Regions from separate parts of the Streptomyces sp. NPDC056486 genome, predicted to be linked through region 1. Evidence: riboswitches for the same ligand, from Rfam matches in the RefSeq annotation. Region 1 holds a riboswitch; each other region holds the start of a gene.
What was found. Region 1 has a riboswitch for cobalamin ahead of ACFQ7F_RS14645 (ABC transporter substrate-binding protein). Riboswitches for the same ligand answer to the same signal wherever they lie in the genome.
Positions count from the first base shown of each region.

Region 2: another riboswitch for cobalamin. It lies ahead of ACFQ7F_RS36315 (aldehyde dehydrogenase family protein); the one in region 1 lies ahead of ACFQ7F_RS14645 (ABC transporter substrate-binding protein).
Region 3: another riboswitch for cobalamin. It lies ahead of ACFQ7F_RS14580 (CbtB-domain containing protein); the one in region 1 lies ahead of ACFQ7F_RS14645 (ABC transporter substrate-binding protein).

Region 1 is NZ_JBHTSF010000029.1:30,435-41,619, reverse strand. Features, by position in the region: gene ACFQ7F_RS14670 (ABC transporter permease) at 1-900, shown strand, start outside; gene ACFQ7F_RS14665 (ABC transporter permease) at 915-1,895, shown strand; gene ACFQ7F_RS14660 (ABC transporter ATP-binding protein) at 1,892-2,911, shown strand; gene ACFQ7F_RS14655 (ABC transporter ATP-binding protein) at 2,904-3,956, shown strand; gene tsaD (tRNA (adenosine(37)-N6)-threonylcarbamoyltransferase complex transferase subunit TsaD) at 4,072-5,130, shown strand; cobalamin riboswitch at 5,202-5,328, shown strand; gene ACFQ7F_RS14645 (ABC transporter substrate-binding protein) at 5,381-6,943, shown strand; gene ACFQ7F_RS14640 (ABC transporter permease) at 6,945-7,892, shown strand; gene ACFQ7F_RS14635 (ABC transporter permease) at 7,892-8,722, shown strand; gene ACFQ7F_RS14630 (ABC transporter ATP-binding protein) at 8,719-10,311, shown strand; gene ACFQ7F_RS14625 (sensor histidine kinase) at 10,400-11,185, shown strand, end outside.
Region 2 is NZ_JBHTSF010000142.1:14,608-22,611, forward strand. Features, by position in the region: gene ACFQ7F_RS36295 (3-hydroxybutyryl-CoA dehydrogenase) at 1-319, opposite strand, end outside; gene aceB (malate synthase A) at 316-1,908, opposite strand; gene aceA (isocitrate lyase) at 2,035-3,339, opposite strand; gene ACFQ7F_RS36310 (short-chain fatty acyl-CoA regulator family protein) at 3,707-5,125, shown strand; cobalamin riboswitch at 5,146-5,331, shown strand; partial or broken gene ACFQ7F_RS36315 (aldehyde dehydrogenase family protein) at 5,574-5,927, shown strand; partial or broken gene ACFQ7F_RS36320 (enoyl-CoA hydratase-related protein) at 5,959-6,549, shown strand; cobalamin riboswitch at 6,650-6,848, shown strand; gene ACFQ7F_RS36325 (energy-coupling factor ABC transporter permease) at 6,878-7,600, shown strand; gene ACFQ7F_RS36330 (energy-coupling factor ABC transporter substrate-binding protein) at 7,606-7,980, shown strand.
Region 3 is NZ_JBHTSF010000028.1:66,327-77,511, forward strand. Features, by position in the region: gene ACFQ7F_RS14530 (TIGR03364 family FAD-dependent oxidoreductase) at 1-1,117, shown strand, start outside; gene ACFQ7F_RS14535 (phosphonatase-like hydrolase) at 1,141-1,827, shown strand; gene ACFQ7F_RS14540 (ABC transporter ATP-binding protein) at 1,824-2,918, shown strand; gene ACFQ7F_RS14545 (2-aminoethylphosphonate ABC transporter permease subunit) at 2,911-3,891, shown strand; gene ACFQ7F_RS14550 (ABC transporter permease) at 3,878-4,675, shown strand; gene ACFQ7F_RS14555 (2-aminoethylphosphonate ABC transporter substrate-binding protein) at 4,719-5,792, shown strand; gene ACFQ7F_RS14560 (HAD-IIA family hydrolase) at 5,932-6,711, shown strand; gene ACFQ7F_RS14565 (hypothetical protein) at 6,795-7,343, shown strand; gene ACFQ7F_RS14570 (class F sortase) at 7,359-8,024, shown strand; gene ACFQ7F_RS14575 (CbtA family protein) at 8,005-8,862, opposite strand; gene ACFQ7F_RS14580 (CbtB-domain containing protein) at 8,883-9,104, opposite strand; cobalamin riboswitch at 9,137-9,259, opposite strand; gene ACFQ7F_RS14585 (ANTAR domain-containing protein) at 9,712-10,452, opposite strand; gene ACFQ7F_RS14590 (glycoside hydrolase family 6 protein) at 10,617-11,185, shown strand, end outside.

The DNA.
Region 1 (11,185 bases):
TCCAGCGCCATCCCCCTGGTGTTCGTGGTGCTCGGCGTGTTCTTCCTGGCCCGGATGACCGGCAACCCGGTCGACCTCTATCTCCCTCTGAGCGCCACCCCCGAGCAGCGCGCGGAGTTCTCCGCCGCCCAGGGCTTCGACCTGTCGATCCCGGCCCAGCTGTGGAACTACCTCGTCGACGCCGTGCACCTGGACTTCGGCACCTCGCTGCGGACCGGGGAGTCGGCGGGCGGAATGGTGCTCGACGCCTTCCCCGTCACCCTGCAACTCGCCGGCGTGACCATGCTGCTCGCCATCACCGGAGCGATCCTTGTCGGCAGCCTGGCCGCCTACCGCCCCAACTCCCTGGTCGACCGGATCGCCAGCCTGCTGTCGATGACGGCCGCCAGCATCCCCGACTTCTGGTTCGCCATCATGGGCGTACTGGTCTTCGGCGTGAGCCTCGGACTCCTGCCGACCTCCGGCACGCTGGGCGGACCCGAGATCTGGGTGCTGCCCATCGCCACCCTGCTGATCCGCCCGTTCGGGGTCCTTGTCCAGGTGGTGCGGGGCAGCATGGTCGCCGCGCTGTCCGCGCCCTACGTCAAGATCGCCCGGAGCAAGGGCGCCGCGCCCCGGCGAGTGATCTTCGGGCACGCCCTGCGCAACGCGGTGACACCCGTCCTGACCGTGGCGGGCGATCTGACGGTGGGCCTCGTCAACGGCGCGGTGATCGTCGAGACGATCTTCGGCTGGCCCGGCATCGGCAAACTCATGATCGACTCCATCCTCCAGCGCGACTTCGCGGTACTGCAGGCGGCGGTGCTCCTGACCGCGGTGACGATCTTCGCGCTCAACATCCTCGTCGACGTCTGTCACGCGCTGACCGACCCCCGCGTGCGTCAGGCGGTACCGGCGTGAGCGAAGGAAGCACCATGCCCAGAGACCACATGCCCAGAGAAGAGCACTCCGCCGCCCCCGCCGCTCCTGAGACCGCGAAACCCGCCCGCGCGTCGCGCTGGTGGCTGATGCTGGGCCGGGACCGCGCCGCGGCCGTCGGGGCCGTCATCCTCACCCTGGTCGCCCTCGTGGCGCTCTTCGGCCCGCTGATCATCAAAGACCGCGCACAGCGTCAGAACCTGGACGACTCTCTGCGGCCACCGTCCCTGAGCGACGGGGTGTACGGACTACTCGGTACAGACGTCCTGGGCCGCAGCGTCCTTGCCCGCCTCGTCGAGGCCGCCGCGACGACCCTGTCCGTGGCCGTCCCCGCCGTGCTGTGTTCGCTGGCCATCGGCTCGGCCCTCGGTCTCTGGGCCGGCTACCACGGTGGCCGGCGCGAGAGTCTCGCCATGCGCGTCGCCGACGTGATCCTCAGCTTCCCCTCGCTGCTCATCGCGGTGGTCGTCCTTTACGTCTTCTCGCCCAGCGCGCTGAACATCGTGCTGATCCTCGCCGTCACCCGCATCCCCGTATACCTGCGCACCGCGCGGGCGGAAGCCGCCGAACTGCGCAGCCGACTGTTCGTGGACGCGGCCCGTACCTTCGGCACGCCGAGCAGGAAGATCATCTACTGGCACATACTGCCGATCGCCCTGCCGACGCTGCTCACGGTCGCCACCCTCGACTTCTGTTTCGTCATGCTCACCGAGTCGTCGCTGAGTTTCCTCGGCATCGGCATCCAGCCGCCGGACGTCAGCTGGGGCCTGATGGTCGCTCAGGGGCGGCAGTACCTCCAGACCGCCTGGTGGATCACCGTGCTCCCCGGGCTCGCCATCGTGCTCACCACGGTGTCCGCCACGGTCCTCGCCGCCTGGGCCCGCATCGCCACCGACCCCGCACAGCGCTGGCGTCTGACGCTGCCGACGAAGCGCCGTGGCGTCTCCGCCGCCGTTCCTCCGGAGTTGATCCCGTGACGACGACCGCCGCCCCCGCACCGTCCGGCACCGTCGCCCCCGACGTCGCCCTCGACGTCGAAGGACTCTGCGTAGACCTGAGTACGCCCCTGGGGACGGTGCGCGCCGTGGACGGCGTCAGCTTCAGCGTCCGCCGCGGCCGCACCCTGGCTCTCCTCGGCGAGTCGGGCTGCGGCAAATCCATGACCGCTCTGTCGGTCGTGGGACTCCTCGACCCCGCGGCCGATGTCACCGGCGGTGAGGTCCGGATCAGGGGCAGCGACACGCTGCGGCTGAGTCCGGCGGAACGCCGCAAACTGGCAGGGCCCGTCCTGTCGATCGTCTTCCAGGACGCCCTGACCGCCCTCAACCCGGTGCAGCCGGTGGGCCGTCAGATCGGCGAGCCGTTCCGCATCCACCGCGGACTCTCCCGGCGCCAGGCCAAGGAGAAGGCGATCGAGCTGATGACGCGCGTGGGCATCCCCGAGCCGAGGCAACGGGCCCGCTCCTACCCGCACCAGTTCTCCGGCGGCATGCGCCAGCGCCTCCTCATCGCGATGGCCGTCGCCCTCGACCCCGATGTGCTCATCGCCGACGAACCCACCACCGCGCTCGACGTGACCGTGCAGGCGCAGATCATGCGGCTGCTGCGGGACATCCAGAACGAACGCGACATGGCTCTCGTCCTGATCACCCACGACCTGGCCGTAGTCGCCCAGCGCGCGGACGACGTGGTCGTGATGTACGCGGGCACGGTCGTGGAGAACGGACCGGTGCGGGACGTCTTCTCCGCTCCCCGCCACCCCTACACACGGGGACTGCTCGACTCGGTCCCGGAACACGCCGTACGAGGGCGCCCGTTGCCCGCCGTGCCCGGCAGCCCGCCCGAGCTGAGCGCGGTGCCGCCCGGCTGCGTCTTCCAGGACCGCTGCCCGCTGGTACGCGAACGCTGTGTCCGGGAACGGCCGGTGCTGCGTCCGTCGGGCGACGGCCGTACGACCGCCTGCCACTTCTCAGAGGAGCTGGCCAATGTCTGAGCCCCGAGCCACCGCCGCGGCTCCCGCCGCACCGGAGGCAGCCGAAGCGCGTCCGCTGCTCGAGGTCAGCGGCGTCACCAAGAGCTTCGGCAGCGGCCGTCGCAGGCTGACCGCCCTGGACGGCGTCGACGTACAGCTCGGCAGGGGAGAGACCCTCGGACTCGTCGGCGAGTCAGGCTGCGGCAAGTCCACCCTGGCCCGGGTGCTGCTCGGCCTCGAACGGCCCGACGCGGGCACGGTGCGGTTCGACGGCACCGACCCGTTCGCCCTGCGCGGCAAGGAACTCCTCGCCTGGCGCCGCCGCGTCCAGATGGTCTTCCAGGACCCCTTCGCCTCCCTCAACGCGCGCATGTCGGCCGCCGATCTGATCGGCGAACCCTGGCGCACCCACCGGGACGTCGTACCGGGTCCGAAGGCCCGGGAGAAACGCGTCCGCGAACTGCTCGCCCTGGTCGGTCTTCGGGACAGCGACGCCCACCGCTACCCCAATGAGTTCTCCGGCGGACAGCGCCAGCGCATCGGCATCGCCCGCGCCCTTGCCCTGGACCCCGACCTCATCGTGTGTGACGAGCCCGTCTCCGCCCTCGACCTGTCCGTGCAGGCGCAGGTCCTGAACGTCCTGTCGGAACTCCGCTCACGCCTCGGTGTCGCGTACGTGTTCATCTCCCACGACCTGTCCGTGGTGCGCTACATCGCCGACCGGGTGACGGTGATGTACCTGGGCAAGGTCATCGAGCACGGGAACACCGAGGAGGTCTTCGACCGCCCCCAACACCCCTACACCTCGGCGCTGATGTCGGCCGCACCGGTCCTGGACGCCTCCCGCGCCAGTGGTGACCAGGAGATCCAGCTCCAGGGGGAGATCCCCTCGCCTTTCGACATCCCCTCCGGCTGCCGCTTCCGTACCCGGTGCTGGCGTGCCGAGGACGTGTGCGCCACCGAGGCGCCGCCGCTCGTGGTCCGCGGGACGACGGGCGCGGCCGACTCCCACACAGCTCTGTGCCACTTCCCCTTGGAGCCGGCGACGGAGTCAGCGGGGATATGAGACTGCGCCGGGGACGCGGCGGCGATCGGGGGGCGGGTGTGCTCGCCACTCTCTTATTGCACATATATTGCAACTAGCGACAATGTGCAGAAGGAGGGTCGCGGTGAGTGGACCGGTGGTGCTGGGGATCGAGTCGTCGTGCGACGAAACCGGCGCGGGCATCGTGCGGGGCGGGAAACTCCTTGCCCACGTGGTGGCGTCGAGCATGGACGAACACGCCCGCTTCGGTGGCGTGGTGCCCGAGATCGCAGCCCGCGCCCATCTGCACGCCTTCACTCCGGTCGTGCGACAAGCCCTGGCGGACGCCGGTCTGCGACTTGAGCAGATCGACGCCGTCGCCGTCACCACGGGACCCGGCCTCTCCGGCGCCCTGCAGGTCGGCCTTGCCGGTGCGAAGTCCCTGGCCTACGCGGCGGACGTCCCGCTGTACGGAGTGCACCACCTGGCCGGACATGTCGCCGCCGACACCCTTGAGCACGGCCCGCTGCCCGAGCCGTGCGTGGTCCTCATCGTTTCCGGTGGCCACACTTCCCTGCTCCTGGTCCCGGACCTGGTGCGCGAGCTGATCCTGCACCTGGGCGACACGCTCGACGACGCGGCCGGCGAGTGCTTCGACAAGGTCGCCCGCATCCTGGGCCTGCCGTATCCCGGCGGGCCCGCCATCGACCGCGCCGCGCGTGACGGCGACCCGGGCGCGGTCACCTTCCCGCGCCCGCTGACCCGGGCCGGGGACGACCCGTACGCGTTCTCCTTCTCCGGATTGAAGACGGCCGCCGCACGCTGGGTGGAGCAGCACCGGCAGCGTGGCGCGGAGCCGTCGGTCGCCGACGGGGCGGCCGCGCTGCAGGAGGCCGTCGCCGACGTCCTCACCCGTAAGGCCTTGCGTGCGTGCCGCGATCACGACGTGAGGACACTGATCGTGGTCGGGGGAGTGGCCGCCAACTCCCGTGTGCGGGCCCTGGCCGAACAGCGCTGCCGGGCCGCGGGCATCGAGCTGCGGGTACCGCCGATGACGCTGTGCACCGACAACGGTGCCATGATCGCCGCCGTCGGTGACCTGTTGGTCCGCTCCGGCGCCCAACCCGCTCCGCTCGATGTGTCGATCGACCCGTCCGCACCGCTGGAGTACGCGTCCCTCGCGCCGCTGCCGAAGCCCACGGCGCGGGCTGCTTGACGTCACCGCTCACCGCACGGCCCGCACCTATTGCCTCGTACGCAACAATGAGCACACGAGGCGACGGGAGCCAGGAAGCCGGTGTGAATCCGGCGCGGTCCCGCCACTGTGACCGGGGAGCGATCCTCCTGCACGCCACTGTCCGCGCACGTGGACGGGAAGGCGGAGGCGAGCGACGATCCGGGAGTCAGGAGACTGACCCGTCGCCGGTCTGACAGCAGGGGCGAGGACACCCCGGAGAGGATCGACTGTGATCACGTATGCCCGGACGGCGCCGAAGCAGCGACCGGAACCCGGCAGACGAGGAGTCCTTGCCGCCGGAGGCGCCCTGGCGCTCACCGCGTCCGGCCTGCTCACCGGCTGCGGCGGGGACGGGAAGGACGGGGGAGGCAGCGACCGGTTCCGCGCCGCGTTCACGGCCGGCGGCTCCCAGGAAACCCTCGACCCCCACGTCGCCCCGAACTTCGTCGACCAAGCCCGCGCCAAGGCCCTCTACGACACGCTCGGTACGTACGCGGACGACATGTCCGTCCGTGCGCGCCTCGCGGAGTCATGGGAGAGCGACGCCTCCGGCACCCGGTGGCGAATACGTCTGCGCGCGGCGGAATTCCACGACGGGAAGCCCGTCACCGCGAACGACGTCCTCTACAGTTACCGCCGCGCCGCCGACCCCGATACCGGCTCGCCCTCGCAGGTGCTGCTCTCCTCGATCGATTTCGCCGCGAGCAAGGCCGACGGCGAACGGTCCGTGGTCTTCAAGCTGAAGGCGCCGAACTTCGAGTTCCCATCCGTCCTCGCGGGCCCCGGCACCGAGATCATCCCCGACGGGACGAAGGACTTCCGCAAGCCCGTCGGCTCCGGTCCCTTCACCTATGTGTCGTTCACGCCCGGAGGCATCGCCCGCTACCGGGGCTGGGCGGACCACTGGGACGGCGCTCCGCACATCGCCGGGCTCGAGATCGTCCCGGCGAACGACGAGTCGGCGCGGCTCAACGCGCTGCTGTCCGGGCAGGTGCACTACGCCGCCGACATGGCCGGTTCCTCCGTGGAACGGCTGAAGAAGGAGAGCTCGACCCGGTTGCTGACGGCCGAGCGGGCGACCGCGCAGCAGCTCCTCCTGCGCACCGGCCGCGAGCCGTTCGACGATCCACGCCTGGTGCGGGCCGTACAGCTCGGCATCGACCGGGCGGCGCTGGTGCGTATCGCGCTTGCCGGCCACGGTGAGATCGGCGACGACCTGTTCGGGATGGGCCTGCGCGGCTACCCGGACGACCTCGAGCCGCGTGCACGGGATGTCGACGAAGCGCGCAAGTTGGTGAAGGAGGCCGGCGCCGATGGCCTGCACATCACCGTGGAGACGAGTTCCGTCGACGCCGCGTGGGAGCCGGCCGCGGATCTGATGGCGCGGCAGCTGCGCGAGGTCGGACTGAAGCTGACGGCCAACACCCGTGCTTCCAGCACCTACTTCTCCGAGATCAAGACGAAGGGCGTCGCCGCCTTCAACACCACCTCCACCCTGCCTGTCTCCGACTTCCTGCAACAGCGGGTCCGTGGCGGAGCGGCCCGCAACCAGACGCAGTACGCGTCGAAGAAGTTCGACGCGCTGCTCGAGCGAGCCCGAACCACCCGGGACGAGAAGGATCGGCTGAGCTTGCTTGCCCGCGCCCAGAAGATCGCCCGCGACGAATCCGGCCTCCTTGTGTGGGCGTTCTCCGATGCCAACGACGCCATCGACGAGTCCGTCCGCGGCCTGCGCGCGGCACCGCCGAACTCCCACGACTGGGCCCGCTTCGACCGGGTCCGCATCGGCTGAGGTGCGCGCCTACATCCTGCGGCGTTCGCTCCTGGCACTGGTCCAATGCCTGTTCGTACTGGTGGCTGTGTTCGCCGTCGGGTCGCTCCTTCCCGGCGACACCGCCGACGTATTGCGCGGTGAACTCGGTACGCCCGAACAAGTGGCAGCGCTACGGCAACAGTTGGGCCTTGACCAACCGGCCTGGACCCGCTTCTGGCACTGGCTCGGCCGCCTGCTCACCGGTGACCTCGGAAACTCCCTGACGACCGGGCTGCCCGTGGTCGACGACATCGGCCGCCGAACCGGGGTGACGCTGCTGCTCGGTGTGCCTGCGCTGGTCCTCGTCACCGTGGTGGCGCCGCTGCTCGGCACCATGTCCGGTTTGCGAGAGGGGAGCCGCACCGACCGTGCATTGAACGCGGCCGCCGTGCTGCTGCACGCCGTCCCGGAGTTCGTGCTCGGGCTGCTGCTCGTCGCATCGGTGTCGCTGGCGGCCGGACTGCTGCCCGCCACCGCCGTCGGTATGGACACGGCCGCGTTGCTGGCGGAGCCCGCGGTCCTGGTGCTCCCCGTCACCGTACTGACGGCCAGGCACCTGTGTGATCTGGCGCGCCAGATCCGCGTGGGCGTAGCGGCCGAACAGCCTGGCCCCGTCGCCGAGCACCTACGGCTCCTCGGCATGCAGGAACGCACGGTGGTGCTGCGCCACGTGCTGCCCAATGCCCTCGGCCCCGCCGCCCAGCAGTACGCCCGGTGCGTGGAGGGGCTCCTTGGCGGCGCCGTGCTCGTGGAGGCGGTGTTCGGATTCCGCGGCCTCGGCAGCGGCTTCGTCGAGGCGGTGCAGAACCGGGACCTGCCCCAAGTACAGACGTATGCACTCTTGTTCGCGGGCACCGCCGTCGTCGTGAACCTCGTCGCCGATCTGGTCGCCCACCGCCTCGCACCGCGCAGGGAGGTGACGGCGTGATGCTGCCGGAGAAGGCCGACCCGGTGGGTGAGGTACGACCGCGCATGCCGTGGATCGCCTTGCTTCTGCTGGGGGTGCCGGTGCTCGCGGCCCTGCTGGGGCCGTGGCTGGCGGGGGAGGCGTCACCGGACGAGGATGCGCTGCCTTCGCAGCCGCCCGGGGCGGGTCACCTGCTCGGCACGGACGTCCTTGGACGCGACGTGCTGGCGCTCGTTTTGCAGGGCGGTGCCTCGGTGGTGGGCAGCGCCCTGGCGGCACTCTTGGTCGGTATGGCCGCCGGGGTTCCGCTGGGTCTGCTGGCCGCGGGTCCGCGGCGTGGCCTGGACGAGGCGGTGATGCGTGCACTGGATCTGCTCCTCGCCTTCCCCGGCCTGCTGGTCCTGATGACCCTGGCCGCGACGGGGCACCGTGAGTGGTTCTGGCTGGTGACGGTCGCCGGAATGCTTCAAGTCCCCGCCGTCGCACGCCTGGTGCGTGGCGCCGCGCTCGCGCCGGGTTCCCGCACGGTCGTCGAGGCGCTGCGGATGCAGGGGCACGGCTGGGCGTACATCCATCTCCGGCATCTGGCGCGGGAGCTGGCCGCTCCGCTGGCCACCGATGCGGGCGGCCGGTTCTCCGCCGTGCTGTACCTGTTGGCGTCCGCCAACTTTCTCGGTCTTGGACTCCCCGCTTCCTCGCCCGACTGGGCCGTGCTCATCGAGCGCAACAGCGACGCCCTGTTCACCCAGCCCGCCGCCGTCCTGGTACCCGCCGGTCTCCTGACGGCGCTGTGCGTCGGCGGAAACCTGCTGGTGGACCGCGCCCTCGCCCACAGGAGAAGAAGGCCGTGAACGGTTCCTCCGACATGCCGCTCCTGGAGATCCCGGAGATCTCCGCGTATGCCGACGGGAGCCCGCGCCCGCTCCTGGACCGGGTCGAAGTGGCCGTCCCGGCAGGTGCCGTGGTCGCCGTCGTCGGCCCGTCGGGCAGTGGCAAGACCACGCTCGGTCTTGCGGCGCTCGGCGCCTCACGCGGCGGCGTGCGGCTGGCCGGACGTGTCCTGCTCGGCGGCACAGATCTCATGACCCTCGCGCCGGTCAGACGTCCCGCGGCCCGGGCGGGCCGTGCGGCCCATCTGCCGCAGCATCCGGAATCGGTACTGGATCCGGTCCGCCGGGTCGGCGGCGCGTTGACGGAGCTCGCGGTCCTCGGGCAACCGGGACGGACCGCGCGGAAGGCCGCCGCACGCAGGGCACTGGTCTCGGCAGGACTGGAGTGGGAGTCGGTCCGGCGCCGCTTTCCGCACCAGCTCTCCGGTGGTCAGCAGCAGCGCCTGGCGCTGGCCTCCGCTCTGGTGACGGGGGCACGGCTGCTGGTACTCGACGAACCGACGAGCGGCCTTGACCCGGCGCTCGCACACGCCCTGGGCCGGACGGTCCGTCGGCTCGCGGACGACGGTGTCGGCGTTCTGCTGCTCAGCCACGACCTGCCGATGGTGCGCCGGACGGCAGATCGGGTCGTCGTTCTTGAGCACGGCCGGGCCGTGGACAACGGACCGACGACGGACATCCTCGGCCCAGGCTGCCCCGCACCCGGACCCAGGCCATCCACCGTCGGGCTGACCACTGGCCGCCATCCGGCCATCCGGGAACTGCTTGCCGCGGAACATCGCACCGGGTCGGACGGCAAGGCGGGTCCCAGCATCGCCGCTCCGGCCCGGCAGGGCCCGGGAGGGGTCGTGGCCGAGGAGATAGTCGTGCGCCGCAGATCCGCCGATCCCCTCGCCGGGCCGGTGTCGATGGCATTTCCACCCGGCAGCAGGACCGCGCTGCTCGGCCCCTCCGGCTCGGGCAAGACGACGTTCGCCCGCGTTCTTGCCGGACTGACGACGCCGACTCTGGGCGGGACGAGGATCGACGGTCGATCGCTCCCTGCCCGCGTCGACCGCCGTACGACCGCACAGCGCCGCGTCGTCCAATACGTGCACCAGGACAGCGCAAGCTCCTTCGAGGAACACCGTCCGCTCATCGAGCAACTGACCGACACAGCGCGGCTTCTGCGCGGTCTTCGAAGCGAGGAGGCGACGACTGAGGCGTTGGAGACGGCGGAAAGGCTGGGCCTTGACGCGGCGCTCCTGCGCCGAACCCCGTCCCGGCTGTCCGGCGGCCAGCTTCAGCGTTGCGCGCTCGTACGGGCCCTGACGGCACGTCCGGCACTTCTGATCTGCGACGAGGTGACGTCGGCACTGGACACCGTTTCCCGGGAGCGTGCGCTCGACGCGCTGCCTGGTCTCCTCGCCCCGGCCGAAACCGCCCTGCTGTTCATCAGTCACGATGTGCCCGCAGTGCGAGCGCTCACTGAGAACGCCGCGCTCTTCGAAGGCGGCCGCTGTGTGCGGCGCGGTCCTCTCGATGAGGTGCTGCCTGCTGGGTGGCGGTAGGGGAGTGCGACTTACGTACACCAGTTGGGAACGGTTTAAGCTCTGCACGACAACAGCACGGCGTGGAGCCGACATGCAAGGGGTGCGCTTGTCAACGAAGGCGTCGTCGCGGCGGTTTCCTGCCTTTGACGTCGGGCTCCTCATAGCCCTGGTGCTGCTCAGCGTCCTCGTTGCCGCGTGGAACGGATCTCGGGCGGAGAGCGATCCCGACTGCGGCCCGTGGGTCGGCCTGGCCCTGCAGACCGTGGTGTTGCTGACCCTGCTGGTGCGGCGGAGGCGGCCCCTGATGGTCCTCGCTGTGGCACTGGTGGCATCGGTGGTGATGACGGTGTCGGTGTGGCCGGCGCCCGGACTCCTGGTGGCATCGAGGGAGCAGTCGGGAGTGTGGATAGCCATGTCGGGGCCTTTCGCGGCGTATTCGGCGGTGGTGTATTCGTCGCGTACGCGAGTGGCGTGGGCGTTGACGGGGTTGTTGGTGTTGGTGGCGGCTCGGTTCTGGGAGTTGTCGTTCGTGGTGGCGGCGCCGGGGGTGCTGGTGACGGCGGTGCCGGGGTTGCTGGGGATGTATGTGGGGGCGCGGCGTGGGTTGATCGAGATGTTGACGGAGCGTGCCGAACGGGCGGAGCGGGAGCAGTTCTTGTTGGCTGAGCGGGCGCGTGTCGAGGAGCGGGTGCGTCTGGCCGGGGAGATGCATGACGTGGTGACGCATCGGGTGTCGTTGATGGTGTTGCAGGCGGGGGCGTTATGGGTGTCGTCGTCGGATGAGGTGGTGCGTGCGGAGGCGGAAGGGTTGCGGGCCGCGGGGTGTCAGGCGTTGGAGGAGTTGCGGGATGTGGTGGGGGTGTTGAGGTCTCCGGCGAGTCTGGAGGCGTTG
Region 2 (8,004 bases), on a different contig from region 1:
CCAGGGCGGCGAAGACCTCGGTCTTCGCCGCGGCGTCCTCCACGACGGCTTCGACGACGAGCTGGCGATCGGCCAGGTCGTCGAGGCTGCCGGTGAAGACCATGCGGGCCAGTGCGTCTTCGGCACCGATGCGGTCCAACTTTCCGCGCTGTACGGCACGTTCGAGCGATACGGCCACGCGTTCGCGGGCGGCGCGTGCGGTCGGCCCGTCGGCCTCGCACACCACGGTGTCCAGACCGGCGCGGGCGCACACCTCGGCGATTCCGGCGCCCATCTGGCCCCCGCCCACCACGCCGACCCGGCGGATGGCTGCGGTCATGACTGTCCCTCCGGGCGGTGCACGAGGTGGCGGCTGTAGGCATCCGTGGTGAAGAACGCGGGCAACTCCCGCGACAAGGCGGTCCGGTGGAACAGTCCACGGACTTCGTCGACCGGCGCCCACGGATACTCCGCACCCAGGGCGGCGAGCTCGTCCTCCATCAGCTCAAGAACCGTCTCGCGGTCGACGGCCCGGTGCCGCAGCCACTGCCAGATCTGCACCCGGGCGATCTCCGCGGTGGCCGCGTCCTCCATCAGGCCGTACAGGGCGACGGCTCCCTGCCCATGCAGCCAGGCGGCGAAGTAGCGCAGGGCGACGGCGATGTTGGTGCGTACACCCTCCGACGTGGGCGGCGCGCTGACGCGGCGCACGGAAAGGAGCTGTGCTGCCGTCACCTCGACGTCGTTGCGGGCGCGGTCGATCTGATGCGGGCGGGTGTCGAGCACCCCGTCGAACACCTCTCGGCAGACGGGGACAAGGGCGGGATGGGCCACCCAGGAGCCGTCGAAGCCGTCCTCGGCCTCGCGTTCCTTGTCGCGCCGCACCGTGGCGAGCGCGGCTTGGTGGGCGTCCGGGTCCTTGCCGGGTACGTGGGCGGACATGCCGCCGATGGCGTGGGCGCCCCGCTTGTGGCAGGTGCGTACGAGCAGTTCGGTGTACGCGCGCATGAAGGGGGCCGTCATCGTGACCTTCGCCCGGTCGGGCAGCAGAAAGTCGGTGCGGTGCCCGAAGGTCTTGATGAGGCTGAAGAGGTAGTCCCAGCGCCCTGCGTTGAGGCCGGAGCTGTGCTCGCGGAGTTCGTGGAGGATCTCCTCCATCTGGACGGCAGCCGTGATGGTCTCGATCAGGACAGTGGCTCGGATCGTGCCGCGTGGGATGCCGAGAAGGTCCTGGGCGAGGACGAACACGTCGTTCCAGAGCCGTGCCTCGTCGCGGTTCTCCAGCTTCGGCAGGTAGAAGTACGGGCCGTGCCCGGCGTCGATCTGCCGCTGGGCACAGTGGAAGAAGTAGAGCCCGAAGTCCACGAGGGAGGCGGGCGCCGGGCGTCCTTCGAGCCACAGGTGCTCTTCGGTCAGATGCCAGCCGCGCGGGCGGACGACGATGGTCGCGACCTGCTCCCCGAGCCGGTAGCGCTTGCCCTCCGGCGTGGTGAAGTCGATCCTGCGCTCGATGGCGTCGAGCAGATTCAGCTGACCGCCGATGATGTTGTCCCAGGTGGGTGAGGTGGCGTCCTCGAAGTCCGCCATCCACACCTGGGCGCCGGAGTTGAGGGCGTTGACCGCCGTCCCGCGCTCCGGCGGTCCTGTGATCTCGACGCGGCGGTCGGTCAGTCCGGGCGCCGGAGGCGCGACCTGCCAGGAGTCGTCCGCCCGTACGCGGGCGGTGGCGATGGAGAAGTCGAGCGCAGAGCCGGAAGCAAGGCGGGCCCCCACCCGCATGCGCTCCTTGAGGATCTCCGCACGGCGATCGGCGAAGGCATGGACGAGGCGGCTCACGAACTCCAGGGCCTCGGGGCTCAGGATCTCGTCGTGCCGGTCGCCCGGCGGGCCGAGGACCTGGACACGGCAGGTCGGAGCGGAGATGGACATGCGGGTCTCCTCAGCAGGGGGGGGCGGACTGACGGGGCGGTGGGGGGGCGCCCCGTAAGGGGCGCGGGGAACTGCGCGCTCAGCTCCCACCGGCCCGCGGGTGACAACGCAGAGCCAGCGAAGCGTCTAGTGGAACTGCTCCTCCTCGGTGGAACCGGACAGCGCAGTCGTGGAAGAGGCCGGATTGACGGCGGTGGACACCAGGTCGAAGTACCCGGTGCCGACCTCCCGCTGATGCTTCACGGCGGTGAAGCCCTGCGCTTGCGCGGCGAACTCGCGCTCCTGGAGGTCCACATAGGCGGTCATGCCGTGCTCGGCGTAGCCGCGGGCCAGGTCGAACATGCCGTGGTTGAGGGAGTGGAACCCGGCCAGGGTGATGAACTGGAAGCGGTAGCCCATCGCGCCGAGCTCGCGCTGGAACTTGGCGATCTGGTCGTCGTCCAGGGAGGCACGCCAGTTGAACGACGGCGAGCAGTTGTAGGCGAGCATCTGGTCGGGGTGCTCGGCGTGGATCGCCTCGGCGAACTCGCGGGCCTGGGCGAGGTCAGGGGTGCCGGTCTCGACCCAGATGAGGTCCGCGTACGGGGCGTAGGCGAGGCCGCGGGCGATGACGGGCTCCATGCCGTTCCGCACCCGGTAGAAGCCTTCAGCGGTGCGCTCGCCCGTGACGAACCGGGCGTCACGCTCGTCGACATCGCTGGTCAGCAGGTTCGCGGCGAGCGCGTCCGTACGTGCCACGATCAGCGTCGGCACATCGGCGATGTCGGCGGCAAGGCGGGCCGCGTTGAGGGTGCGGATGTGCTGGCCGGTGGGCACGAGGACCTTTCCGCCCAGGTGGCCGCACTTCTTCTCGGAGGCAAGCTGGTCCTCGTAGTGGATGCCCGCCGCACCCGCGGCGATCATCGCCTTGGTCAGTTCGAAGGCGTTGAGCGGACCGCCGAAGCCCGCCTCGGCGTCGGCGACGATCGGCGCGAGCCAGTCGGTGACGTCCTCACCGCCCTCGGCGGTGGCGATCTGGTCGGCGCGCAGCAGGGCGTTGTTGATCCGGCGGACCACCTGGGGAACCGAGTTGGCGGGGTAGAGCGACTGGTCGGGGTAGGTGTGCCCGGCCTGGTTGGCATCGGCGGCCACCTGCCAGCCGGACAGATAGATCGCCTGGAGACCGGCCTTGACCTGCTGGACGGCCTGACCGCCGGTCAGGGCGCCGAGCGCGTGGATGTAGTCCTGCTCGTGCAGCTGCCGCCACAGCCGCTCGGCCCCGCGCCGGGCGAGGGTGCTCTCCTCACGGACGCTGCCGGAGAGCCTGACCACGTCCTCGGCGGTGTAGGTGCGCTCGATGCCCTTCCAGCGGGAGTCGGTCGCCCACCGCTGAGCCAGCTCCTGGGCCGTTGCGGTCGTCGTCCCCGTTGTCGTCGTCCCTGCCTGTGCCATGACCGTCTCCTGAAGACTCGTGAACTATGCGAATGTCTGACACTGGGTGCCGGACGAGTTGAGGGTGCGGCCCGCCGATTCCGGGGTGAGCCATCCGAGCAATGCTGCCGAGCCGGGTGGAAGGGTCGGGATCGCCGACGTCAGGGCATTGAGCCGTACCCCGTTTCCGATCCGCCCGACGGAGTCCGGCGGGCCGCAGTACGACTCTGGCATCGGCACTCAGTGCCATCAAGCAGGGAAAGCTGCCAACTTCTGCGCATCTTCCGGCGCCGTATTGCCAACTCTGTTAATGCCTGCAGTCCCTTTCGCGTGGCTACCATCACGGGCAGTGCCGACGAGGGTGACCGTGACCGGACAGGAGCCATGGGTGAGCAAGACGTACGCGGGAGCACGGCTGCGGAGGCTGCGGGAGGAGCGCCGCATGAGCCAGGCCGATCTGGCCCGGACCCTGGCCATCTCGCCGAGCTATCTGAACCAGATGGAGCACGACTCCCGACCGCTGACCGTGCCCGTGCTGCTGCGGCTCACTGAGGCGTTCGGAGTCGACCCGGGCTTCTTCTCCGAGCGCGACACCAGCCGCTTGGTGGCGGACCTGCGGGACGCCCTCACCGGCGAGGTCCTGGCCGGCCGGGTGTCCGCGTCCGACCTCTCGGACCTGGCATCGCGCATGCCCGCCGTGGCAACGGTCCTGGTGGACCTGGGCCGAAGGAACCAGCACCTCACCGAACAGCTCTCCGAAGCCGCGGAGGGGCGGGGGCCGGGAACGGCGGCGCAGCCCCGCTCCGCGCACGAGGAGATCCGTGAGTTCTTCTACCGGCGCCAGAATTACCTGCACGACATCGATCTCGCCGCCGAACAGTTCGCCGCCGAGATCGGCATACGCCCCGGCGAGGTCGTGCGCGCCCTGTCCGCACGCCTCGCCGAGCGCCACGGGGTGCGCCTGGCCGCGGACGCCCACGAGCTCCTGCACCACTACGACCCGACGGCCCGGGTCCTGCACCTCTCCAACCGTCTTCGCCCCGGCCAGCAGGCGTTCCGGATGGCCACTCAGCTCGTGCTCCTCGAGTACGCCGACGAGGTGTCCGCCCTCGCGTCGGAGGACTTCGACCGAGAGGCCGCGGCCTGGCCGCTGGCCCGCATCGGGATCGCCAACCACTTCGCTGCCGCGCTGATCCTGCCCTACCGCCGTTTCCACGCGGCCGCGGAGGAGTTCCGCTACGACATCGAGCGTCTCACCGACCACTTCGGACTCGGCTACGAGACGATCTGCCACCGCCTCAGCACCCTGCAGCGGCCCCGGCTGCGCGGTGTGCCCTTCTCCTTCGTGCGGGTCGACCGGGCGGGCAACATGTCGAAGCGGCAGTCCGCCACCGCCTTCCACTTCTCCCGCGCGGGCGGCACCTGCCCGCTGTGGAACGTGTACGAGGCGTTCGCCGCGCCAGGGCGCATCCACGTCCAGGTGGCCTCCATGCCGGACGGACAGCGATTCCTGTGGACCGCCCGAGCGGTCACCCGGCACCGCGGCGGCTGGGGCGAGCCCGGCAAGACCTTCGCCATCGGCCTCGGCTGCGAGATCCGCCACGCCTCACGGCTCGTCTACTCCGACGGCCTCGACCTCGACAGCGCGTCATCCGCCGTGCCCATCGGCATGGGCTGCCGCCTCTGCGAACGCACGGACTGCCCCCAGCGGGCGGTGCCACCACTGGACCGCAGCCTGGCGATCGACGAGAACAGCAGCACCTTCGTGCCCTACCCCGTGGCCGGGAAGCGGGCGGGCGGCGAATGAGGGGGTGGACTTACTAGGACGTCCAACTATATCTTCGTGGCACAAGGTCCGCGGTGCAGGGAAGCCGGTGTGAAACCGGCACGGTCCCGCCACTGTGACCGGGGAGTGTGCTGCCATCCACACGCCACTGGCGAGGTCTGCCGGGAAGGCGGGCGCCGCGCGTAGATCCGGGAGTCAGGATACCGGCCGCGGAATGTTCCGTGTTGTCCACGAGGATGGAGCAGACACGCATGGCACCGGTCCGTACCCACGACCCTGGTGATCCGGCGGAGCGCGGTCAACTCGCCACGCGCTCATAGGACTTCGCGACCTCCGGTGGTCTTCCTCCACGCCTGACGGTCCCGACGTCCGCTGTCCCGCGGCTCGCACCGGCAGCGCACACACCCGTGCGCCCCGCCGGCGGCTCGCCGTGCCCTCCCCGGATCGCACCTGACGAGAGCAGGCACCCATGGTCCGTGAACTCACCCATTTCGTCGGCGGTAAGCACACCGTCGGCGCCTCCGGCCTCTTCGGCGACGTGTACGACCCCAACACCGGCACCGTCCAGGCCCGCGTACCGCTCGCCGACCGGGCCGACACCGAGACGGCGATCGCCGACGCGGTCAACGCGCAGCAGGAGTGGGGCCGTTGGAACCCGCAGCGGCGCGCCCGTGTCCTGCTGCGCTTCCTCCAACTCGTCGAGGCGGAGCGAGACTCCCTGGCGCGGATGCTTTCGGCCGAGCACGGCAAGACCGTGGCCGACGCGCACGGCGACCTTCAACGCGGCCTGGAGGTGGTGGAGTTCGCGGCCGGTATCCCGCACCACCCACCTGGCGCTCACCGGCGCGCGGATCGGCGCCGGCGATGCCCTGCTGTGCGGGCTCGCCGATCACTTCGTGCCCTCCGGCAACCTGCCCGGGTTCCTTGACGACCTCGCCACGCAGCCGGTCTGGGACGCCCTGGAGATGTACGTGCGCCAGCCACCGCCCGGCGACCTTGCCGGTCACCGGACCTGGATCGACGACTGCTACGGCGCCGACACCGCCGTGTTCGGTCAGCCCGAGATCAAACTGGGTGTCATCCCCGGCATCGGCGGCTCGCAGCGGCTGACCCGCGCGGTCGGCAAGGCCAAGGCCATGGAGATGTGCCTGACCGGCCGCACCATGGACGCCGAGGGAGCGGAGCGGGCCGGGCTCGTCTCCCGCGTGGTGCCCGCCGCTGAACTCGTCGGCGAGGCCCTCGCCGTCGCCGAGACCGTCGCGGGCATGTCCCTGCCCGTCGCGATGATGGCGAAGGAAGCGGTGTCCCGGGCCTTCGAGACGACTCTGGCGGAGGGCGTCCGCTTCGAACGCCGCCTTTTCCACGCCGTGTTCGCGACCGCGGACCAGAAGGAGGGCATGGCCGCCTTCGTCGACAAGCGACCGCCCGGCTTCACGCACTCCTGAGGCGCCCCGGCCGCGGTGCACAGGGGCTGACCAGGGGCGTACGCCCCTGGTCGGGTGCGCTCGCGTGCCACAGGTGCAGCCGTCCCACAAGTTGTCAGGAAACTCGGTTGCGCACTATGGTCACCACGCCTTGGTGAACGGGAAATCCGGTGTGATGCCGGTGCGGCCCTCGCCACTGTGATCGGGAAGTCCGGCTCCAGCCCTCGCGGCAGCCACTGGGTGCACACGCATCCGGGAAGGCGGAGTCCGGTCGGTATGACCCGTAAGCCAGGAGACCGGCCAAGGCGCGTTGTCCATCCACGAGGTGCTGGAGAGGGTCTGCTTAGCCATGCACATAGCCGAGGGTTTCCTCCCACCGGCGCACGCGATCGCCTGGGGCGTAGCGTCCGCGCCGTTCGTCGTCCACGGAGTCCGCTCCCTGACCCGTGAGGTCAAGGAGCACCCGGAGAGCACACTGCTCCTGGGCGCCTCCGGAGCCTTCACTTTTGTCCTTTCCGCCCTGAAAATCCCTTCCGTGACGGGCAGTTGTTCGCACCCGACGGGCACCGGGCTCGGCGCGATCCTGTTCCGGCCGCCGATCATGACGGTGCTCGGCACCATCACGCTGCTGTTCCAGGCCCTGCTGCTCGCCCATGGCGGGCTCACCACGCTCGGCGCCAATGTGTTCTCCATGGCGATCGTCGGGCCCTGGGCGGGATACGCCGTCTACCGGCTCCTGAAGCGGTTCGACGTGCCGCTCATGGTCGCCGTGTTCTTCGGCGCGTTCGTCGCCGACCTGTCCACGTACTGCGTCACCAGCGTCCAGCTGGCCCTGGCGTTCCCCGACCCGAGCAGCGGATTCATCGGCGCTCTGGGCAAGTTCGGCGGCATCTTCGCCGTCACGCAGATCCCCCTGGCCGTCAGTGAGGGACTGCTCACCGTCCTGGTGATGCGGCTGCTCGTGCAGTCGAGCAAGGGCGAGCTCACGCGGCTCGGCGTACTGCTGCAGGGCAAGCAGTCGACCGTGACCGCGACGAAGAAGACGGAGACAGGGACGGGGGCCGGCGCCTGATGAGCATGAGCCGGAACGCGAAGATCAACATGGTGCTCCTCGTCATCGTCGCCGCGCTCGCGGTACTGCCGGTGGCGCTCGGCCTCGGCGACGACGAGAAGGAACCGTTCACCGGGGCGGACGCCCAGGCCGAGACGGCGATCACCGAGATCAAGCCGGACTACGAGCCGTGGTTCTCGCCGCTGTACGAACCCCCCTCCGGGGAGATCGAGTCGGCGCTCTTCGCCCTGCAGGCGGCACTCGGCGCGGGCGTCCTCGCGTACTACTTCGGTCTGCGCAAGGGGCGCCGTCAGGGCGCGGAGATCGCACAGGCGCAGGAAACATCCGCGGAGCAGTCCACCGATGTGGAGGGCGCACGGCCCGAGACCGAGCAGGTCTGAGCCCGAATGCTGCCCATCGACGCG
Region 3 (11,185 bases), on a different contig from region 1:
CATCGTCGTAGGAGCCGGCGTGGTGGGAACCATGCACGCCTGGCACGCAGTGGAACGCGGCCACGAGGTCGTACAGATCGAGCGCGAGAGCGAGGCCCGTGGAGCCTCGCTGCGCAACTTCGGGCAGATATGGGTGAGCGGCCGCGCCGGAGGCGAGGAGCTGGACACCGCCCTGCGGGCCCGCGAGCTGTGGGAGGAGATAGGCGCGAGGGTGGAGGGCATCGGCTTCCGGGCCAACGGCTCCCTCACCCTCGTACGCAACGAACGTGAGCGCGCGGTCGCCGAGGCCGCCCTCGCCCGCCCCGACGCGGCGGCCCGCGGCTACAAGCTGCTCGACGCCGCCGAGGCGCGCGCCCTCAACCCGGCGCTGCGGGGTGACTTCGTCGCCGGTCTGTGGTGCGAGCGCGACGCGGCCGTGGAGCCTCGCACCGCACAACTACGCCTCCGTGAGGCCTTGTCGGCGTCGCCCCGCTACACCTTCCTGCCTGGCCGTGAAGTGCGCGAAGTCGTCGGTGAGAGCGCGGTGCGGGACGACCACGGTGACGTACACACCGGTGATGTCGTCGTGCTCGCCACCGGTGCCTGGCTCGGCGGTCTCGTCCGTGAGCTGGCCGGGCCCGACCTGCCCGTGCGCCGCGTGCGCCTGCAGATGATGCAGACCGAGCCCCTCGGAGAGGCGCTCACCACCTCCGTCGCCGACGCGGACAGCTTCCGCTACTACCCGGCGTACAAGTCGGACGCCCTCGACGCACTCAACGCCGGACAGGCGCAGACGCCGACCGCCGCCGCGCACAAGATGCAGCTGCTCATGGTCCAGCGCAAGGACGGCGGCCTGACCATCGGCGACACCCACGAGTACGAGCACCCCTTCGCCTTCGACACCCTCGAAGACCCCTACGACCACCTCACCGAGGTCGTCGAGGGCTTCCTGGGACGCCCGCTGCCCAAGATCAAGCGGCGCTGGGCCGGGGTGTACGCGCAGTGCGTCGACACCACCCGCGTCGTGCACCGCCAGCAGGTGCGCGACGGCGTGTGGCTGGTCACCGGGCCCGGCGGGCGCGGCATGACGTGCTCGCCCGCGATCGCGGAGAAGACCGCCGACAAGTTGGGATGGTGAGGGAATTGAGGCAGGAGTTGGACATGCGGTGTGGGCTTGTCGTCCTCGACATGGCCGGTACGACGGTCGCGGACGGCGGGCTCGTGGAGAAGGCCTTCTCCGCCGCCGCGCGGGAACTCGGCGTCGAGCCGGGCTCCGCCGACCACGCCGAGAAGCTGGACTACGTACGCGCCACCATGGGCGAGTCCAAGATCTCCGTCTTCCGGCATCTGTTCGGCGACGGGGCCCTTGCCCAGCAGGTCAACGTGGCCTTCGAGAAGGCGTACGGGGAGCTGGTCGACGGGGGTCTGATCGCGCCGATCCCCGGTGCGCGGGAAGCAGTCGAGGAGCTCAAGTCGGCTGGTTCGACCGTGGTGTTGAGCACGGGGTTCGCCCGTGTCACGCAGGACGCCATCCTGGATGCGCTGGGATGGCGGGACCTGGTCGAGCTGACCCTGTGCCCGGCCGACGCGGGTGGTCGCGGGCGGCCCTACCCGGACATGGTGCTCAGCGCCTTCCTGCGGACGGGGGCGGTGGACGACGTCCGGCGGATCGCTGTCGTGGGCGACACGGCGTACGACATGAAGAGCGGGGTGCGGGCCGGGGCCGGTGTGGTCGCCGGGGTGCTCACCGGGGCGCATGACGCGGAGGCGCTGCGAGGGGCTGGGGCCACGCATGTACTCGGCTCGGTCACCGAACTCCCATCGATACTCAGGGGTGTTGACGAGTGACCGGCGCCACCACCACCCCCACCCCCACCCCCACGCGCGTACGCAGCGGCATTCGCTTCGAGAGCGTCTCGGTCGCCTACGGCAAGAACACCGTCCTCGACTCGTTCGACCTGACCGTCGAGCCCGGCGAGGTCATGGCCCTGCTCGGCCCGTCGGGCTCGGGCAAGACCACCGCGCTGCGGGCCGTCGCCGGGTTCGTGCGACCCGCGTCCGGGCGGGTGTTCATCGGGGAGCGCGATGTCACCGGGCTGCCGCCGCACCAGCGGGGGATCGGGATGGTCGTCCAGCAGTACGCGCTCTTCCCGCACATGCGGGTCGCGGACAATGTCGCCTTCGGCATGAAGGCGCAGAAGGTCGCCAAGTCCGAGATTCCGGGGCGGGTCGCCGAGGCGCTTGAAATGACGGGGATGGCCTCGTACGCCAAGCGGTTTCCCCGGGAGCTTTCCGGAGGGCAGCAGCAGCGGGTCGCCATCGCGCGGGCGTTGGCCATTCGGCCGGGGGTGCTGCTGCTCGATGAGCCGCTTTCCGCGTTGGACGCGCAGTTGCGGTCGGGAATGCTGGGGGAACTTGCCCGACTGCACCGGGAGTTGCCCGATGTCTCTATTTTGTACGTCACCCATGACCAGGTGGAGGCCTTGACGCTGGCGGATCGGATCGCCGTCATGGACAAGGCGCGGTTGCGGGACTGCGGGACTCCGCAGGAGCTTTATCGGGCGCCTCGGACCGAGTTCACGGCTTCTTTTGTGGGTAACGCGAATCTACTTCCGGTCACGGTGGGTTCGGGTGATGTCGCCTTCGGCGGGGCGGATTTGAAGGTCGATACGGGGGAGGCGGCTCGGGGGGCCACCGCCATGTTGTGCGTGCGGCCGCATCTGGTCGGCCTCGGGGATGGACCCAATGCTCTTTCCGGTCGAGTCGCCGAGGTGCAGTGGCGGGGGGCCACCCATCGGCTGTACGTCGATGTCGCCGGGCAGCGGGTTAAAGCGGACCTCCGGGAGCTTCGGACCCCGCCGGGTATCGGTGACGAGGTCACGCTGCACTTCGCGCCCGAGGATGCGGTGCTGCTGTCTGGTGGTGTGAACGATGGCTAGCTCTGATGGACGCCTCTTTGACTCTGGACCGGGGTTGCAGGCTGTGCCCACCCGTTCCGCCGTGCGGAACGCCTGCCCACAGCAGGAGCGGGCTGGCCGGTTGGGCCGCTTGGGCAAGGGAGCGCCGGAAGACGGACCGGCGCGGAAGCGGCGCCGAGTGCCCGCGTTCGTGTGGGCCCTGCCCCCCGTCGCAGCCCTCGCCCTCGTCTTCCTCTACCCCCTCGCCCTCGTCGTCCAGCAGTCCGTGCAGCCCGACACCGGGGGGACCTCCCTCAAGCCCTACTCCGACGTCTTCGCGTCCGAAGCGTTCCGGGAGGCCCTCGGCACCACCGTGTGGCTGGCCGTCGGGGCCACGCTCGGGTGTCTCGTGCTCGGGTTCGCGCTCGCGCTGATCATCGCCTTCGTGCCGTTCCCGGGAGGGAAAGCCGTCGCCAGGTTCATCGACGTCTTTCTCTCCTTTCCGTCCTTCCTCATCACCCTCGCCCTGCTGTTCATCTACGGCACCAAGGGCATGGCCAACGGAATGTGGACGGACGCGACCGGCGCCGCCGAGGGGCCGTTCCAATTCCTCACTACCCCGTGGGGCGTTCTCCTCGCCGAGATCACGTACTTCACGCCCTTCGTGATGCGCCCCCTGCTCGCCGCGTTCTCGCAGATCGACACCGCGCAGCTGGAAGTCGCGTCGAGCCTCGGGGCGAAGCCGGGACGCATCATCCGGCGGGTCATCCTGCCCGAGGCGCTGCCCGCTCTCGCCGCGGGCGGCAGCCTCGTACTCGTCATGTGTCTGAACGAATTCGGGATCGTCCTCTTCACCGGCGCCAAGGGGGTCACGACCCTCCCCATGCTCGTCTACAGCAAGGCCATTCTCGAGTCCGACTATCCGGCCGCCTGTGTCGTCGCCGTGGTCAACATCGCGATTTCCGTGGGCCTTTACAGCCTCTACCGGGTGGTGAGCCGCCGTGTTGGTGCATAGCCGCAAGGGGAAGTGGGCCACCTGGGCTCTCTTCTTCGTCTTCTTCCTGCCTCTCTTCGCGCTTCCCCTTCTGGTGATCCTGGCCGCCTCGTTCTCCTCGCACTGGTCCGGCGCTTTCCCCTCCGGATTCACCACGGAGCACTACGCGTCCGCCACCCGCGGGGATTCGCTCGACGCGCTCACCACCAGCCTGGTCACCGCCGTCACCGCCAGCCTGCTCGCGCTGACCGTCGGGTCCTGGGCCGCGCTCGCCGCAGCCTCGCTGAAGAGGGGAGCCAAGCGCGTACTCGACACCCTCTTCATGCTGCCGGTGGCCGTACCCTCCGTCGTCGTCGGGCTCGCGATCCTCGTCGCGTTCAGCAAGCCGCCGATGATCCTCAACGGCACGCGTTGGATCGTGATCCTCGCGCACACCATTCTTGTCACCGCGTTCGCCCACCAGTCGGTCTCGGCTGCCATCGTCCGACTCGACCCGGCGTACGAACAGGCCGCCGCATCGCTCGGAGCCCGGCCCTCGTACGTCCTGTGGAAGGTGAAGCTGCCGCTCCTGCTGCCGTCGCTCACCGCGGCCGCGGGCCTCTGCTTCGCGCTCTCCATGGGCGAGTTGAGCGCCACGATGATGCTCTACCCGCCGGACTGGATGCCGCTTCCCGTGCAGATCTACGCGGCCACCGACCGCGGCTCCCTCTTCACCGGTGCGGCCGTCGCCGTGGTCCTGATGGCGGCGACGCTGCTCGTCCTCTTCGGCGTCTCCCGCATCCGCACCCGCGCCTCCTACCGCTGACTTCCCCTGACTTCCGCTGACTTCCTCAAGGAGTACGAACGTCATGTCCTCTCGCACCACTCACACCAGAACGCTCGCCGCCCTCTCCGGCGGCCTCGTCCTCGCGGGCTCCCTCACCGCGTGCGGCGGCGACTCCTCCGCGTCCGACGCGAAGGAGGTCACCGTCTACAGCGCCGACGGCCTCAAGGGCGAGAACGGCGACGGCTGGTACGACCGGGTCTTCAAGGACTTCGAGAAGAAGACCGGCATCAAGGTGAACTACGTCGAGGGCGGCTCCGGCGAGATGGTGCAGCGCGCCGTCCGCGAGAAGTCCAACACGCAGGCCGACGTCATCATCACCCTGCCGCCGTTCATCCAGCAGGCCGACGAGAAGGGCCTGCTCCAGGCCTACAAGCCCGAGGGCTCCGCTCAGGTCGACGGCGCCGACAAGGCCACCGACGGCAAGTGGACCTCCGTCGTGAACAACTACTTCGGCTTCATCTACAACAAGAAGGAACTCAGCGGCGGCAAGGCGCCCAAGACGTGGGAGGACCTCACCGACGCCTCGTACAAGGACAAGGTCCAGTACTCCACGCCCGGCGTCGCGGGTGACGGCACCGCCGTGCTCATCAAGGCGATGCACGACTTCGGCGGCAAGAAGCCCGCCATGGATTACTTGAAGAAGCTGCAGACGAACAACGTCGGCCCGTCCGCCTCCACCGGCAAGCTCGCGCCCAAGGTCGACAAGGGCGAACTCCTCGCCGCCAACGGCGACGTCCAGATGAACCACGCCCAGTCCAAGGACATGCCGAACCTCGGCATCTGGTTCCCCGAGAAGGAGGGCGGCAAGCCCACCACCTTCGCCCTGCCCTACGCGGCAGGCCTGGTCAACAAGGCCCCGCACTCCGCCAACGCCAAGAAGTTCCTCGACTATCTGCTCAGCCAGAAGGCCCAGCAGCAGGTCAGCGAGATCGGCGGCGGCTTCGCCGCGCGCAAGGACATCAAGGCCACCGACGCCAACGCGGTCGAGCTCGACGGAATCATCGACGGGGTCGAGATCTTCGAGCCCGACTGGTCCGACATCTCCAAGAACCTCCAGACGTACGTCGAGGACTGGAAGTCGGCCACGGGAAGCTGACCGACGATCGAGGAGTGATCGAGGAGTGATCGAGGGGTTCACGATCACCGCATCCTGATTAGGCTGAGGGCCGTCGGCACAGAGCTGTCCCGGCGCCTCTCAGCTCACCCGCTCATCGCAGACCGCAGGAGTGCACCCCATGGCAGAGCGCAAGCCCATCGAATCGTGGCTCACCGACATGGACGGCGTGCTCATCCACGAGGGCGTGCCGATTCCCGGCGCCGACGCCTTCATCAAGAGGCTCCGGGAGTCCGGGAAGCCCTTCCTGGTCCTGACGAACAACTCGATCTACACCGCCCGCGACCTCCAGGCCCGCCTCACCCGCATGGGCCTCGAAGTGCCCGTCGAGAACATCTGGACCTCGGCGCTCGCCACCGCGAAGTTCCTTGACGACCAGCGGCCCGGCGGCACGGCGTACGTGATCGGCGAGGCGGGGCTCACCACCGCCCTGCACGACATCGGGTACGTCCTGACCGACCACGACCCGGACTACGTGGTGCTCGGCGAGACCCGTACGTACTCCTTCGAGGCCATGACCAAGGCCGTACGGCTCATCAACGGCGGGGCTCGTTTCATCTGCACGAACCCGGACGAGACCGGGCCCTCCACGGAGGGACCGCTCCCCGCAACGGGCGCCGTCGCCGCGCTGATCACCAAGGCCACGAAGCGGACCCCGTACTTCGCGGGCAAGCCGAATCCCCTGATGATGCGGACCGGGCTCAACGCCATCGGGGCGCACTCCGAGACCAGCGCGATGATCGGCGACCGCATGGACACGGATGTCCTCGCCGGTCTCGAGGCGGGAATGGAGACCTTCCTGGTCCTCACGGGCCTGACCACCCGCGATGACATCGACCAGTACCCGTTCCGGCCTTCCAACGTCGTGGACTCCATCGCTGACCTGGTCGACCGCGTCTGACCGCCTCCGCAGCACCACCCGTTTGCCGCACACGGGAGGCGTGACGTGCCGCCGCGCGTGAACCTCGAAACAGGAGGTTCACGATGCGTAGAGGTCCACTCACCCTGCGTGGCATCGCTGGTATAGCCGGGGCGGCTGTCCTCGCCACGCTTCCCGTCGCAGCCACCGCACCCGCGTACGCCCATGACGAGGGAAAAGTGCATGCCACGGTCTCCCCGTCCAGCGCCGCGGCCGGGGCCAAAGTGGAGATCAGCGTCACGGGCTGTGACGGTACGACCGGGTCCGCGGGGTCCGGGGCGTTCGACGGGGACGCGAAGCTCACCGGCAGGGACGGCGACAAGTACTCGCTGAACGGCTCCGCCACGATCCGGAACGGCGTCTCCGGCTCGTACGAGATCACCGTCGACTGCGACGGCCACCCCCACCAGCGCGCGGGCTCCGTGGAGGTCGTCCAGCACCACACCACCCCCGTCTCGCCGGTCCACGCGGGTGGCGGCGGCACCGCGCAGCTGGCCGCGCACGCCCAGGAGGCGGGCCCCGGCACCCGGCACGCGGTGATCGGCCTGGTGCTCGCCGGGGTTGCGGCCGTGGCCGTGGCGTTCCGCAGTGTCCGCCGACGCCGCTCCGAGTGACGGGCGACGACCGAGATGTCGGGCCATGAGAAGCCGGCTGGGCACGGGCGATTCCTCACCGGGGTCGCCTGGGCGCTGCTGCTCGTAGGGCTCTGGCTGTGGGGCAGCGACATCACCGACGTACGCGGCGGTGTCTCGGAGCCCACGAACGGTGACGTCGCCGCGGTGGGCCGTCCGTTCGGTGTCGAACTCCCGGACGCGCACGAGCCGTTGGGCGCCGCGAAGCCGCAGCGCGTCGAAGTCCCCTCGCTGAAGGTGCAGGCGCCCGTGATCACCCGCGGGCTCGATCAGGACGGCGCCATCGATCCGCCGCCCTTCGAGCAGGCGAGCTCCGTCGGCTGGTACGGCGGCGGGACGCGCCCCGGCGCGGCGGGCACGTCCCTGTTCGTGGGCCACGTCGACACCGAGACACGCCCCGCTGTCTTCTACGACCTCAGCGCGGTGCGCCCGGGCGAGAAGGTCCGGGTGACCCGGGATGACGGCTCGGTCGCGGAGTTCACCGTGGACGACGTACAAGTCCTCAGCCGGGACCGCTTCGACGCGAAGAAGGCGTACGGCCCCCACGAGGAGGGCCGTGCCGAACTCCGCCTGATCACCTGCGGCGGCACGTTCGACCGGGCGACCAAGACCTACTCGGCGAACGTGGTGGTGTCCGCCTACCTCACCGGCGTGGGGTCGTAGGGCCTGCGCCGGGGGCGGCGCCCGGGCGCGAGGGCACTCCCGCCGCGCTCGCGCCCATGGGGGCACCCCCGGCGGCCCTCTCCCGGAAGGACCGCAGGCCCAGGCCTCCGAAGACCGCCGCGAACACGGCCCACAACAGGGCCTGCGAGGCGACCGAGAGGACGCGGAAATCCCATAGGAGCGTCGCGTCGACCGGGACCGGGTCGGGGTTGTCCGGGAGCAGGAAGAGCACGGCCAGGACGGCGGCCACCGTGAGGGCCGCCGCGATCTGCCGCACCGGGACGGTTCTGGCCGACAGCCGTACGTACACCTGCCGGACGAGGATCATGCCGAGGACGCCGATCACGATCGACGCGAGCCACATCGCCTGACGGTCGCCGACCGTGCCCGCGTCCCCGACGCCCGGCGGGTTCGCCGGGTAGCGCAGACCGGGAAGCAGGGAGACGGCGAGGAAGGCCGCTCCCGCGAAGGTCAGGGCGCGCGGCCACGGGTCCGCGCGCGGATCGCGGCGGTGCACCAGGGCGTACGCCACCGCGAAGAGGGCGCCGATGGCCAGACCGGCGACGATCGCGGTGACCACCAGGCCCGCGTGCTGCGTCGAGCGCGTGAACAGCTCCTCGTGGTGCTGTGCGGACTGCCCGGCACCGTGCGCGTGTTCCTGGGCCGCCGCTCGTTTCTCCTCGGCGCGGATCGCCCGGTCCATCAGCGGCTCGGCGAGGAGCAGGGAGAAGAGACCGGCCGTGAGGCCCGCCGTTCCTCCCGCCACGAGACCCCGGCCGAGCAGGGGCAGGACAGGTGAGGACGAGGACGAGGACGAGGGAGGCGAGGGGGGTGGCATGGTGCCGCGTCCGTCCCCGGTCAGTGGCACGGGGCACCGAAGAGGTGCCTGCCGTCGTGCGCGAACTCGTGCAGATAGCTGCCGGTCGCCGAGATCAGTGAGCCGTTGTCGATGAAGACGGCGTAGAGCGCGATCAGCGCGATGATGACCGCGGCGGACGCGATGAGCCAGTCGCGGGTATGGACGGTGGCAGCGTCGGCCGCCGCGCTGTCGGTGTGCGGTGCCGCGGTGTGCAGTGACATATCGAAGGGCCTCCTTCTGGGGTTTCCACGCCCCGAAGCAGGAGTACGACAGCTCAGTTCCTGACTTCCGCACGCCGTGCGGGCGTTCGGTCACAGTGGCGGGACCGTTCCGGAATCGCACCGGGTTCCTGTCAACCGTCGTCTCGATGTATGTACTTGTGTCCCGGAGAGTCCCAGTTGGTCATGGACACTGTCAACGGTGTACGTGTCTGCCCGTGTCCGGCTGCGTATGCCTGTGTATGCCTGGGTCTGCTTTTGTCTGCCTGTGCCTGTGCCTGTGCCTGTCTCTGCCTGCCTGTGCGCCTGCCTGTGTCAGGACAACCTGGCCCGGTCGGCGGCCCGCTCCCCCCGGAGCCGTCGACCGGGCTGGTCCTCGACCGCGCGCGCACGAGCTGCGGGAGTAACCCGGCGCCGGCGCGGGAGGTTCGGTGGCCAACCCCGCAATGCGGGATGGACGATCAGGCCGGGGGCTTGGGCCGTTGGGACGACTCTAGAACGGATGGGCGCTGGAGCCTAGGGGGCGATTGACGCCAAGTCGTGATCCGCTTTCTCTCCGTGATCATCGCAGGTGGTGGCGTTTCCGGAATGACCTTCGGAGAGATTCGGATCAACTGCCGCGCAGTACCGAGTCGTTGAGCGTCCCCTTGATCACCTCCGTGGCGACCAGGTCTATGACCAGGCGTTCTCTGCGTGCGTACCGCCGCAGCGCCTCAAAGGCCTCATCCACACCAGTGTGCCAGCGCTCAGCGAGTATGCCTTTGGCCTGTTCAATGCGTATGCGGCTGGTCAGGGCGCCTTGGAGCTGTGTGGCGAGGATCCGGTACTCCGTGTAGGCGCGGTGATTGTGCAGACCTACCGCGGCCGCGTCGGCGATCGCCTGGGCCAGGTTCAACTCCCCGTTGATGTGCGGGACCCCGGAGGTCTCGGGCATGAAGACGTTGAGCGCGCCGAGCAGGGTCTTGCGCTGTCGCAGCGGTACCGCGTACGTCATTCCGATTCCATGGCGCAGGGCAAGCGGAGTGAACTCCGGCCAGCGCTGGGCAGGTTCGGCCGCGGTGAGCTGTACCGGAGGCACGGGCCGCCCCGTGCCGAGGCTCTCCACGCAGGGCCCGCCGGTCTGTTGGGCCCCGAGCAGGGCGAGCGCCAGCTCACGGGGGTGGGCGCCGGCGGCCCCCGCGGGTGCGCCCGCGCCGTCGAAGACGACTCCGGCCGCGGACGCGTCGAGCAGTTCCACGGTGTGGCCCGCGACCCGGCTCAGATAGCGCTCCGGGTCGAAGTCGTCGTCCAGGGTGTTCGTGGTCTCCAACAGGACTTGGGCCAGTCGTAATTCAGAGGTGTGATCCCGCATGGTCTCCTCCCCAAGAGCTGCGCCCCGCGCCCTGCTCGCCTACCCCCGGGCGCCGCGCTGTAACAGCTCACCAACAGGTATCCGTCGCGGGCGGGCGGGCCTCGTGGGCCGGGAGTGCGTATGTCAGGATTGAGAAATCGGACAGTGCACCCAAGGGGGAGTGGATGTACCACAAAAACACCGGCCCCGGTCATCGGATCGTGGCCCGGGGGGTGAAGGCTGCGGCGGCGTTTGCGGGGGCGGCGCTGCTGCTGTCGGGGTGCTCCTCCGATGACGGCAAGGACTCGTCGGGGCAGCCGGTCAAACAGCAGCCGAAGGGCTCCGACCCGTACTGGGTCAACCCCGAGGGCAACGCCGCCAAGCAGGTCGCTTCGTACGAGAAGGACGGCAAGAAGGACGACGCCGAACTGATCCGCAAGATCGCCGAACAGCCGGTTCCCGAATGGATCATCCCGGAGAACGCGGAGGATCAGGCACGCGGCTTCACCGAGGCCGCCCAGAAGGCCGACAGGGACGCCCTGTTGGTCCTCTACAACATCCCGCACCGTGACTGCGGTCAGTACTCGGGCGGCGGCGCGGCCGACGGCAACGAGTACAGGAAGTTCATCGACCAGGTCGCCAAGGGCATCGGCGACCGCGGCGCCACGGTCATCCTGGAGCCGGACGCGGTGCTCCACATGGTCGACAACTGCACGCCGGAGGAGTTCCACGAGGAGCGGTACGACCTTCTCAA